Linked DNA regions of Gimesia maris. Each later gene encodes a partner of the first gene's protein in a complex. Links are inferred from orthologs where the notes say so. Each region holds a gene or a part of one and is shown in the gene's direction. Other genes may lie near its edges. The genes, in order: accD, accC and GmarT_RS10475.

Evidence for each region.
Region 2: the proteins of accD (region 1) and accC are in contact, whole or in part, in a solved structure (PDB 8UXZ), measured with the Escherichia coli proteins. The link is inferred for Gimesia maris from one-to-one orthologs.
Region 3: the proteins of accD (region 1) and GmarT_RS10475 are in contact, whole or in part, in a solved structure (PDB 8UXZ), measured with the Escherichia coli proteins. The link is inferred for Gimesia maris from one-to-one orthologs.

The regions. Positions count from the first base shown.
Region 1 is NZ_CP042910.1:3,267,954-3,271,108, reverse strand. What follows is about bases 161-3,155. They hold accD (acetyl-CoA carboxylase, carboxyltransferase subunit beta), read left to right. Parts: upstream 161-1,228; coding sequence 1,229-2,083; downstream 2,084-3,155. Other genes in these bases: GmarT_RS12160 (serine/threonine protein kinase), read left to right, coding at 2,286-3,155; GmarT_RS12170 (histidine phosphatase family protein), read left to right, coding at 553-1,227; rpe (ribulose-phosphate 3-epimerase), read left to right, coding at 161-537. Also shown: more of rpe, read left to right, coding at 1-160.
Region 2 is NZ_CP042910.1:445,105-448,155, forward strand. The notes cover bases 106-2,996. They hold accC (acetyl-CoA carboxylase biotin carboxylase subunit), read left to right. Parts: upstream 106-827; coding sequence 828-2,165; downstream 2,166-2,996. Other genes in these bases: accB (acetyl-CoA carboxylase biotin carboxyl carrier protein), read left to right, coding at 241-735; GmarT_RS01670 (6-phosphofructokinase), read left to right, coding at 2,386-2,996. Outside these bases: more of GmarT_RS01670, read left to right, coding at 2,997-3,051. UniProt on the Escherichia coli protein: This protein is a component of the acetyl coenzyme A carboxylase complex; first, biotin carboxylase catalyzes the carboxylation of the carrier protein and then the transcarboxylase transfers the carboxyl group to form malonyl-CoA.
Region 3 is NZ_CP042910.1:2,826,128-2,829,046, reverse strand. Bases 10-2,768 are described here. They hold GmarT_RS10475 (acetyl-CoA carboxylase carboxyltransferase subunit alpha), read left to right. Parts: upstream 10-784; coding sequence 785-1,753; downstream 1,754-2,768. Other genes in these bases: GmarT_RS10465 (CvpA family protein), read right to left, coding at 2,728-2,768; GmarT_RS10470 (hypothetical protein), read left to right, coding at 2,076-2,474; GmarT_RS10480 (serine/threonine protein kinase), read left to right, coding at 10-679. Also shown: more of GmarT_RS10480, read left to right, coding at 1-9; more of GmarT_RS10465, read right to left, coding at 2,769-2,919. UniProt on the Escherichia coli protein: Component of the acetyl coenzyme A carboxylase (ACC) complex. First, biotin carboxylase catalyzes the carboxylation of biotin on its carrier protein (BCCP) and then the CO(2) group is transferred by the carboxyltransferase to acetyl-CoA to form malonyl-CoA.

The DNA.
Region 1 (3,155 bases):
CTTTCGTATGGCGCACTGTTGATTGAACGAGTCCGCTCATTGACCAGCATGGCCTTTGATGCGCACTTAATGATCAGCCATCCGGAAAAGTACATTGATGACTACATCAAAGCCGGCTGTAATTCCATCACCGTACATATCGAAGCAGTTCCCGATCCCGGTGATATTTTAAAACATTTAAATCAGTCGGGGGTCATCCCTGGCCTGGCCGTCAGTCCTGAAACTCCCCTGAGTGCTGTCGAACCCTACCTGGATCAGGCGGGCCTGGTCCTGATTATGAGCGTGGAACCCGGGTTCGGCGGACAATCCTTCATCGAATCGAGCATTGAGAAAATCAAACAGCTGAAATCAATGATTCCCGCCGACACGATACTGTCGGTCGACGGCGGAATTGCCATGGATACCATTGCTGAAACGGCCGGCGCAGGCGCCAACTATTTTGTAGTTGGAAGTGCCATCTTTGATCAGGCCGACTATTCTACAGCTGTCAGCGAACTGGCTGCAAAAGCCGGGAGCAAGACAGCTTCCTCAACTTAAAAGAGATACCTAATAATGCCAACGGTGGTGCTGATACGACCTGGTTGTACAGACTTTGATAAAGATGAACGAATACAAGGAACGCTCGACCTTCCTCTGAACGCGGAAGGTGAGGAGCAGGTCAAGAATCTCGTTGCGCAGATTGAAAACTCAGGGATAGAAACGATTATCACATCCTCTTCAGAACCAGCCCTGTCAACTGCTGAGCAGTTAGGGGAAAACCTGGGAATTCCTGTCAAGGAAAAAGAAGGGCTGAAAAATTTGAACCAGGGCCTCTGGCAGGGACTGGAGTACGAGGAAGTACGCCGGAAATACCCGAAACTGCTGAAACAATGGACCGAATCACCAGAAACAGTTTGCCCCCCCGAGGGAGAACTGGCCTCTGAAGCAGTGAAACGCGTGCAAAAAACACTACAAAAGTACCTGAAAAAGAAACAGAATTTTGCTATCGTAGCTTCTGAACCTCTGGCAACAATTATTTCCTGCCTGTTGCGAAATGAGAATAAAGATAAAATTTCTTTTGAGCACAACGGGAAATTTTGCCAGAATGAAATGTTCGAAATTCTTGAATCGCCTCCCAAAAAAAGTGATTCAAAGCAGGTAAGTTCGGACGATCAAACAGAAAAGAAGGATTCCCCCCAGGGTCAAGGAAACCACACCGAGAAGTGGCGGTTCGAGGAGGCCAAATAAGATGAGTTCAGCTCCGAAATCTAATATTGATTCATGGTTAAGTCATACTTCCCGCCCCAAACGGGGAGTACCGGAAGGGCTCTGGCAACGGTGTCCCGCCTGTAACGCCACAGTTTTCTGCAAGCAGGTCGAGCAGGGACTGGGCCTTTGTCCGGAATGTGATCATCATTTTTACATTTCAGCAGAAACCCGCATTCAGCAACTGCTTGACCCTGACAGTTTTGAAGAATGGTTTCCGGATATCACCGCCGGTGACCCGTTAGTATTTGCGGACAAAAACAAAACATACAAAGACCGGATCCTGATTGAGCAGAAGAAAACGGGCATGAAAGATGCCTGTATTGTAGGGCGTGGATATATGCGCGGTCGCCCCCTGGTGATTGGCATCACCGACTCTGCCTTCATTATGGGCAGTATGGGATCTGTAGTAGGCGAAAAGCTGACACGCGCCATCGAACAGGCGACTGCACTGAAACTGCCCTTGATCATTATCAGTGGTTCCGGCGGTGGTGCACGCATGCATGAAGGCATTTTCTCCCTGATGCAAATGGGTAAGGTCTCTGCCGCTCTCGGGCGATTCCATGATAAAGGAGGGTTGTTTATTTCGGTATTAACCAACCCTACTATGGGAGGGGTGGCTGCCAGTTTTGCCTCACTGGGGGATATTGTGGTCGCAGAACCAGAAGCACTGATCGGATTCGCCGGACCGCGGGTCGTTGAGGCTACAATTAAAAGCCCGCTGCCTGAAGGTTTCCAGACCAGTGAGTTTCTGCTTGAACACGGGTTCGTTGACCGGATTATTTCCAGACCAAAACTTCGCTCGGAACTGGCTCGCCTGATCGATTATTGTGCCTGATTTATCTGATCAGAAAACACAACGCCACCAACTGCATTGATGAGACAGGTCTTTCTTCAAAAGTATTATTTGAAGCTTTGCCTGGCAGCACTTTGCGTATTGCCTCAAAGACACTTATACTATTGGTAGTGGGCCGGTTTCTATTCTTCTGAACTTGGGATAAACCTGGTCCTGAATTCACTCTTTGCCTGCTGGTGAATACATGAACTTCTTAAAGCGTTTCTTTTCCAAAGAGTCCCGCCAGCCTCGCGTCAACATCAAGCAGCGTTTTGAACTGATCGGTCGGGTCGGGCAGGGCAGTATGTCTAAAGTCTGGCGTGCCCGTGATCTCAATTCAGGCAGGACCGTCGCGCTCAAGGTTCTCCATAAACAGAAAACGGAAGAACTGGAGGCCAGATTCGTAGGGTTAAACAAACCCAGGGAAGGCGACATTGCAGTTCAGTTTCAGCACCCTCATATTGTCAAAACATTTGAACATGGACTGACTTCCGAAGGTGAGCAGTTTCTGGTCATGGAGTTCATCGAAGGTTACAGCCTCAGTTTTCTTGTCGAAGCACAAAACGAGGACATGCGGACCAATTGTCTGAAATACATGATTCAGCTCGGCGAAGCCATTCAGTACTTCCATAATGAAAACTGGATCCACCGTGATATCTGTCCCCGCAATATCATGGTCGATAATGAACAGCAACTCAAATTAATCGATTTTGGTCTCGTAGTCCCGAATACACCGCCTTTTTTACTGCCTGGCAACCGCACTGGTACTGCTGCTTACATGGCGCCTGAGTTGATCAAGCGACAGAAGACCAGCCAGAAAATTGATATCTTTTCCTATGCTGTAACCTGCTACGAAATGCTCACCAGACAACTCCCCTGGAAGGCAGCAGAGACAATGGAGGCGGTACTCCAACACATCAATTCACCGCCAAAACCGATTCAGGAACTGCTGCCGGGAATCAACCCTCAGATTGCAGATGCGATCATGAAAGGACTGGAACTGTATCCGCAGGATCGCTGGCAGACTATTGATGAGATGCTGGTACCGTTTAAAGAAGTCTACCAGTCCCAGAAA
Region 2 (3,051 bases), 2.8 Mb from region 1 along the record:
AGAGAAACTCCCCCGTTTCTCTTGGTTTTCTGATACGATTTGGCTTAGAATCTGGTTCTTAACATGTCAGGCGGGGTAGAGCGTGCGCGCAAGACGTAAGCGTTTGGTCCCTTTCCCATATGGTCAGCTGATAGAGTGAAAATCTGGAACGCGTTGCTGAGGGACGTTATTGTCAATCCGTCCTTAGTTTACAGCAGGCAATGCGAGTGCAGCATGAGAATACGAAATTAAGGTAGGTCAATGGCAAAAAACGAGGTGCCGAAAGGCGAACCTTTCGATTTGGAAAAACTTCAGACTCTGTTTGAAATGATGGAAAAGCACGGACTGACCGAGGTCAATCTGAAGCGCGGCGAAGAGACCTGGAAATTGCGTCGTGGGCCACAGGAGACCGTTTCGATGGTTCCGGCACCGATGCAACATGCAGTTCCTGCTCCCGTGGCCGCTCCTGCAGCCGCTCCGGCTCCTCCGACAGAAGCGGCACCAGCTGCTGATGCCGGTCCTGTGATCAAGAGTCCGACTGTGGGTACGTTCTATGCCTCTCCGAGTCCTGACGATCCCCCGTTTGTCAGCGTGGGTTCCAAAGTGGGCTCAGATACCATTGTCTGTATCGTCGAAGCGATGAAAGTCTTCAATCAGATTCCAGCTGAGATGAATGGAACGATTACGGAGCTTCTGGTGAAAGATGGCGAAGCGGTCGAATTCGGCCAGCCTCTGTTCCGGATCTCCCAGGGCTGAAGCCTGTTATCGTAGAAAGTTCGCGATGAAGCAGGTCATGCTGTTGCGTTCAGAAACTCAGATGTAGTGTCCTTTTACCAAGTCAAAAACACATGTTTCAAAGAATACTGGTTGCAAACCGAGGTGAGATCGCACTGCGGGTGATACGTGCCTGTCGTGAAATGGGAATCGAAACTGTTGCGGTTTTCAGTGAAGCAGATCGGGACGCACATTATCTTTCACTGGCCGACGAGGCGATCTGCATTGGACCGCCGGCAGCGACCGACAGCTACCTGATGATCAATCGGATTATCAGTGCTGCTGAAATCGGTAATGTGCAGGCGATTCACCCCGGTTACGGGTTCCTGGCGGAAAATGCACACTTCGCGGAAGTCTGCCGCAGCTGTAATATCGAATTCATCGGCCCGCCTCACGAAGCGATGGCTCAACTCGGCGATAAAGTCTCTGCCCGGGAAATCGCCAAGGCTGCCAACGTGCATGTGTCACCGGGGACCGAGGGGCTGGTGACGGATGAAGCAGAAGCACTCAAGGTCGCCCAGGAGATCGGTTACCCCGTACTGATCAAAGCGACCGCCGGCGGTGGCGGTAAAGGGATGCGGGTGGCCCGCAATGATATCTCACTGAAAGCCGGACTCAAAGCGGCTGCCGCGGAAGCTGAAGCCGCCTTCAAAAATTCCGGCGTCTATATCGAAAAATACATCGAAAATCCCAGGCACGTCGAAGTGCAGATCATGGCCGACAATCACGGCAACGTGCTTCACCTCTGGGAGCGTGACTGCAGTCTGCAACGACGACACCAGAAACTGGTAGAAGAGAGCCCGGCTCCGAACCTGCCTCACTCGGTTCGTGAAGACATCTGTAAAGCCGCCTGTCGATTGATTGAAGCCGCTGGCTACACCAACGCCGGTACGGTGGAGTTTCTGGTCGGACCCGACAACCAGTTTTACTTCATCGAAGTCAATGCCCGGATTCAGGTCGAACATCCGGTCAGCGAACTGGTGACAGGCATCGATCTGATCAAACAGCAGATTCGGATTGCTGCCGGTGAGAAACTGGATCTGAAGCAGAAAAATATTCCCTGTCTGGGATCTGCCATCGAACTCCGTATCAATGCGGAAGATCCCGAAAATGATTTTCGTGGATCACCCGGCAAAATCACAAAGTTGCGGGTTCCCGGCGGGCCGGGTGTCCGCTTTGACTCGCATATTTACGAGGGGTACACCGTGGGCCCTTATTACGATTCTCTGATTGGCAAGCTCATTGTCCACAAACCGACGCGTGAAGAGTCGCTGGCTTGTATGAGGCGTTGCCTGGATGAGTTCGTGATTGAAGGGATCAAGACCACGATTCCCCTGGCGAAGAAGATCTTTAATCACTCGGCGTTCATTGAGGGTAAGGTCGATACCACGTTTATCGAACGAACCTGGTAAATTGTTCCCGGAGATTGGTACGACGAACATTCGGTCGTTTTGTATTGCAGCAGACCTGCGGGCATTCACTTCGCTCATCCGCCAGGGGTCCTGTGTCGGCAAAACTTCTCGGTTTCGGAAGCGAAGTTTCGCTCACTTCCTATTGTAAGCTGGTCATATTTTGAGTCTCTCAAACACAGTCAGAGACGTTACTTTTTTGAAAACAGGTACAGGTAGAATAATGAGAGTTGGTATTTTAACGGGTGGTGGAGATTGTCCTGGTTTGAATCCGGTGATTCGTGGTGCCGTACGCGTCATCTGCAATGCGGGCGGCGAAGTGTATGGTCTGCTGGAAGGCTGGCGCGGCGCGATTGAAGGTAACTACATCGAACTGAATTCAGAAAACACAGACGACATCATCTTCAAAGGGGGAACCATCCTGGGGTCTTCCCGTACCAATCCTTATAAGAATGAAGAAGAAGATGTACCCAAAGTACTGGCGACACTTGAAAAGCTGGGTCTGGACTGTCTGATCGCCATCGGCGGTGATGACACACTGGGCGTAGCCAGCAAACTCTGGAGCGATCATAAAGCCCCCGTGATCGGCTGTCCCAAGACCATTGATAACGACCTGAGTTCGACCGATGTAACCTTCGGTTTCGATACTTCCATTAATATCGTGATGGAAGCCGTCGACCGCTTGCGAACCACGGCCGAGTCACATCGGCGCATCATGGTGGTTGAAACCATGGGACGTCATGCAGGCTGGATCGCACTGTTCTCCGGTCTGGCAACGGCCGCCGATTACACGCTGGTTCCCGAACAGCCGATTGAAATGGACCGTATGATTGATGTGCTGAAACGACGTCGTGCCAACGGCAAAAAGTACGGCATTGTGATTGTCAGC
Region 3 (2,919 bases), 440 kb from region 1 along the record:
AACCATCCGAAACCTGAAGATGTTCAAAGCCGAAATTTCCGAAATCATCGCTCAGGAAAAAGCGGATGCGGAAGAAGCGGAAAAAGAATCCATGAAGGAGAAACGCCTCGACAGCCGTGCGGACGCGCGACTCTCCGAACTGGTGAAAGAAAACCCGGAACTGGCCAAGCAGTTGATCGCAGATCGTAAAGCCAACGCCAAGCCTAAGCCCAAACCGGAGCCGGCTCCACAGAAAAAACCACAGCAGCAACCGCAACAGCCGCCTCAGCCCATGTATCCGCCTCAGTACCAGCAACCCATGTATCCGCCGCAATACCAGCAGCCGATGTATCCGCCGCAGTACCAGGGGCAACCCATGCCTCCCGGCGGCTATCCACCACCGCCGCAGGGATACCCCCAGCAACCTTATCCGCCTCAGCAGTACCCGCAGCAACCCTACCCGCCACAACCACAACAGCCGGGACAGCAGCCACCACAACAGCAACAACCACCGGCACAGCAACAGCCAGCCCAGCAACCTCCGGCTGCCAATGCGCCACCTCAGCAGTCACAGGCACCGCAACAACCGGCAAAACCACCTCAAAATCAGCCGGAACCACCAAAAAATGAAGAGAAAGAGCAAAAATCCAAAAATGATGATGATCTTCCCTTCATGGATGAATTGCCGGATGTGATCTGAAATCATAAAATCTTCCAGGAACGGCATGCATCTGGTAAACTGCCCGACATCTTTAAACACCTACTCATTCATTTTTAATACGCGGTCTCAAATACTATGTCTGTTATGAATCAACTTCCATTCGAACGTCCCATCTACGAACTGGAAGAGCAGCTCAAGAAAATCGAGCAGGAACCCAATCCCACACCCAATACCAAAGACGCCATTCGCAATATGCGACTGGAAATCACACGCATGAAACGTGAGATCTTTGAAAACCTGGATGCCTGGGATACGGTTAAGGTCGCCCGCCACGCGGAACGCCCCCAGACACTCGATTACCTGGAACTCGTATTTGATGAATTCGTCGAACTGCATGGCGACAAAGCCATCGGTGATGACCGCGCCATTCTGACGGGCCTCGCCAAACTGGACGGACAGAAAGTCATGTTTGTCGGGCAGCAGAAAGGACGCACGTTAAAAGAGCGCACGGAATGCTATTACGGCTGTGCCCATCCCGAAGGTTACCGCAAGGCGCTGTCCAAAATGAAGATGGCAGAAAAATTCGGGATTCCCATCATCTGCCTGATTGACACACCTGGCGCTTACCCGGGCATCAAGGCAGAAGAACAGGGAATCTCCTACAACATTGCCATCAACCTCAGGGAAATGTCACTGCTGAAAACTCCCATCGTCTGCGTCGTGATTGGCGAAGGGGGTTCCGGGGGAGCCATCGGCATCGGTGTTGGAGACCACATCTCCGTCCTGCAGTATGCCTACTATTCCGTCATCACACCCGAAGGCTGTGCCGGCATCTTATGGAAGGATGTTAAATTCGCCAACGAGGCAGCCAACGCCCTCAAATTCACCAGCAAGAATCTGCTGGAACTGGGAATCATCGACGAAGTCATCCCGGAACCACTGGGGGGCGCCCATCGTGATCATCGCCAGATGGCGACTGCACTGAAGGCTTCCTTATCTTCCAACCTGAAGCAGCTGACAAACATTCCATTGGATCAACTTGTCGACCAGCGTTACGAGAAGTTCCGCAAGATCGGCAAGTTCCACGAAACACTCGAAGTAGAAACCGCATAAGACCACCGCGGCTCCAGCTTCGCAACAAAGACATCAGGCGTACGCCCGTTGAATTCCAGAAAGGAACCACCAACGGGCGTACGCTTTTTTTACGACTGGTGAAGCTGAAGTAGTACCCGCGCGGAATAAACAAAGTTCTGCCATTCACAACCCATCTACGGCCCATTTGGATGCTATGCTTTAAGCAGACGTTTCCCGGTCGAGAAATCGATTGAGGATTGCAGCCTGGCTTTCTTCCCATCGGATGAAAATACGTCATTTCTGCGCGTCGAAAACAACCGGCCTCCCAGAGGCCCGGCAGTGAGCTGAAAAGGAAAACGCGATGCAAGTGTCACAAATCCGAATCGAGGCCCTCAGAGACGCATTTCTGCGCAAGGAGTTCGGGGAACCTGCTCTCCGTGAAGTTGATGTCACCGGAAACGAATTCACAATCGCAATCGCCGACCAGTCGCGTCAGATACCCGGGGAAATGGAGACACGAAAATCGCAGTTCAGACCCGGCCAGAGAACTCGCATCGGGGCATGTAAACGGGCCTGTTTTAAGACGCGATTTCGACGCACGTTTCAGCATACTCAGAGCGAGCAACAGCAGCATAAATCAATGCCACGATCGGCTCGTCTGGATCGCGTTGAAGAGCGGCTGCAGAATGAGATCAAACCAGTGATCAGACGGGGCTCCGCGAGAGAGCAGCAGCTTCTGTTGAACACCGCTTTTGCATGACGCCATTCAAGGCATAAGAACACAGGCCACACCGCAAACACCAGTAAAGCACCCCACAACGAACGTCCGATAATGTCCGTTATGTTAAGTTCGGCGTGAATTTTAGCCTGTTTTTACAGGGTTTGCGATTCTCCCTGATTCCGATCTCCCACTCTACATACTCTTTGAACTGGTACCCGACTTTACTCTCAAAGCCTCTCTGCTTCAGCATCACGATGATCCTGAAAGCAGAGTCGAATTCCACTTCAACATTTCACCTGCGTTGTGCTTCACGCATCCGATCCTGCAGCGCTGATCCCAGTGCATTGATGGGAACCTGCTGCAGTTCCAGCTGACGCAGAACGCGTGTATCCAATGGTGTGGTAACATCCGTTTTCGGATCGGGGTCTCCCCCGTTTAATAACAGGTCTGCCCGCCAGTCCTGCAAAGCAGCCAGGACCACCTG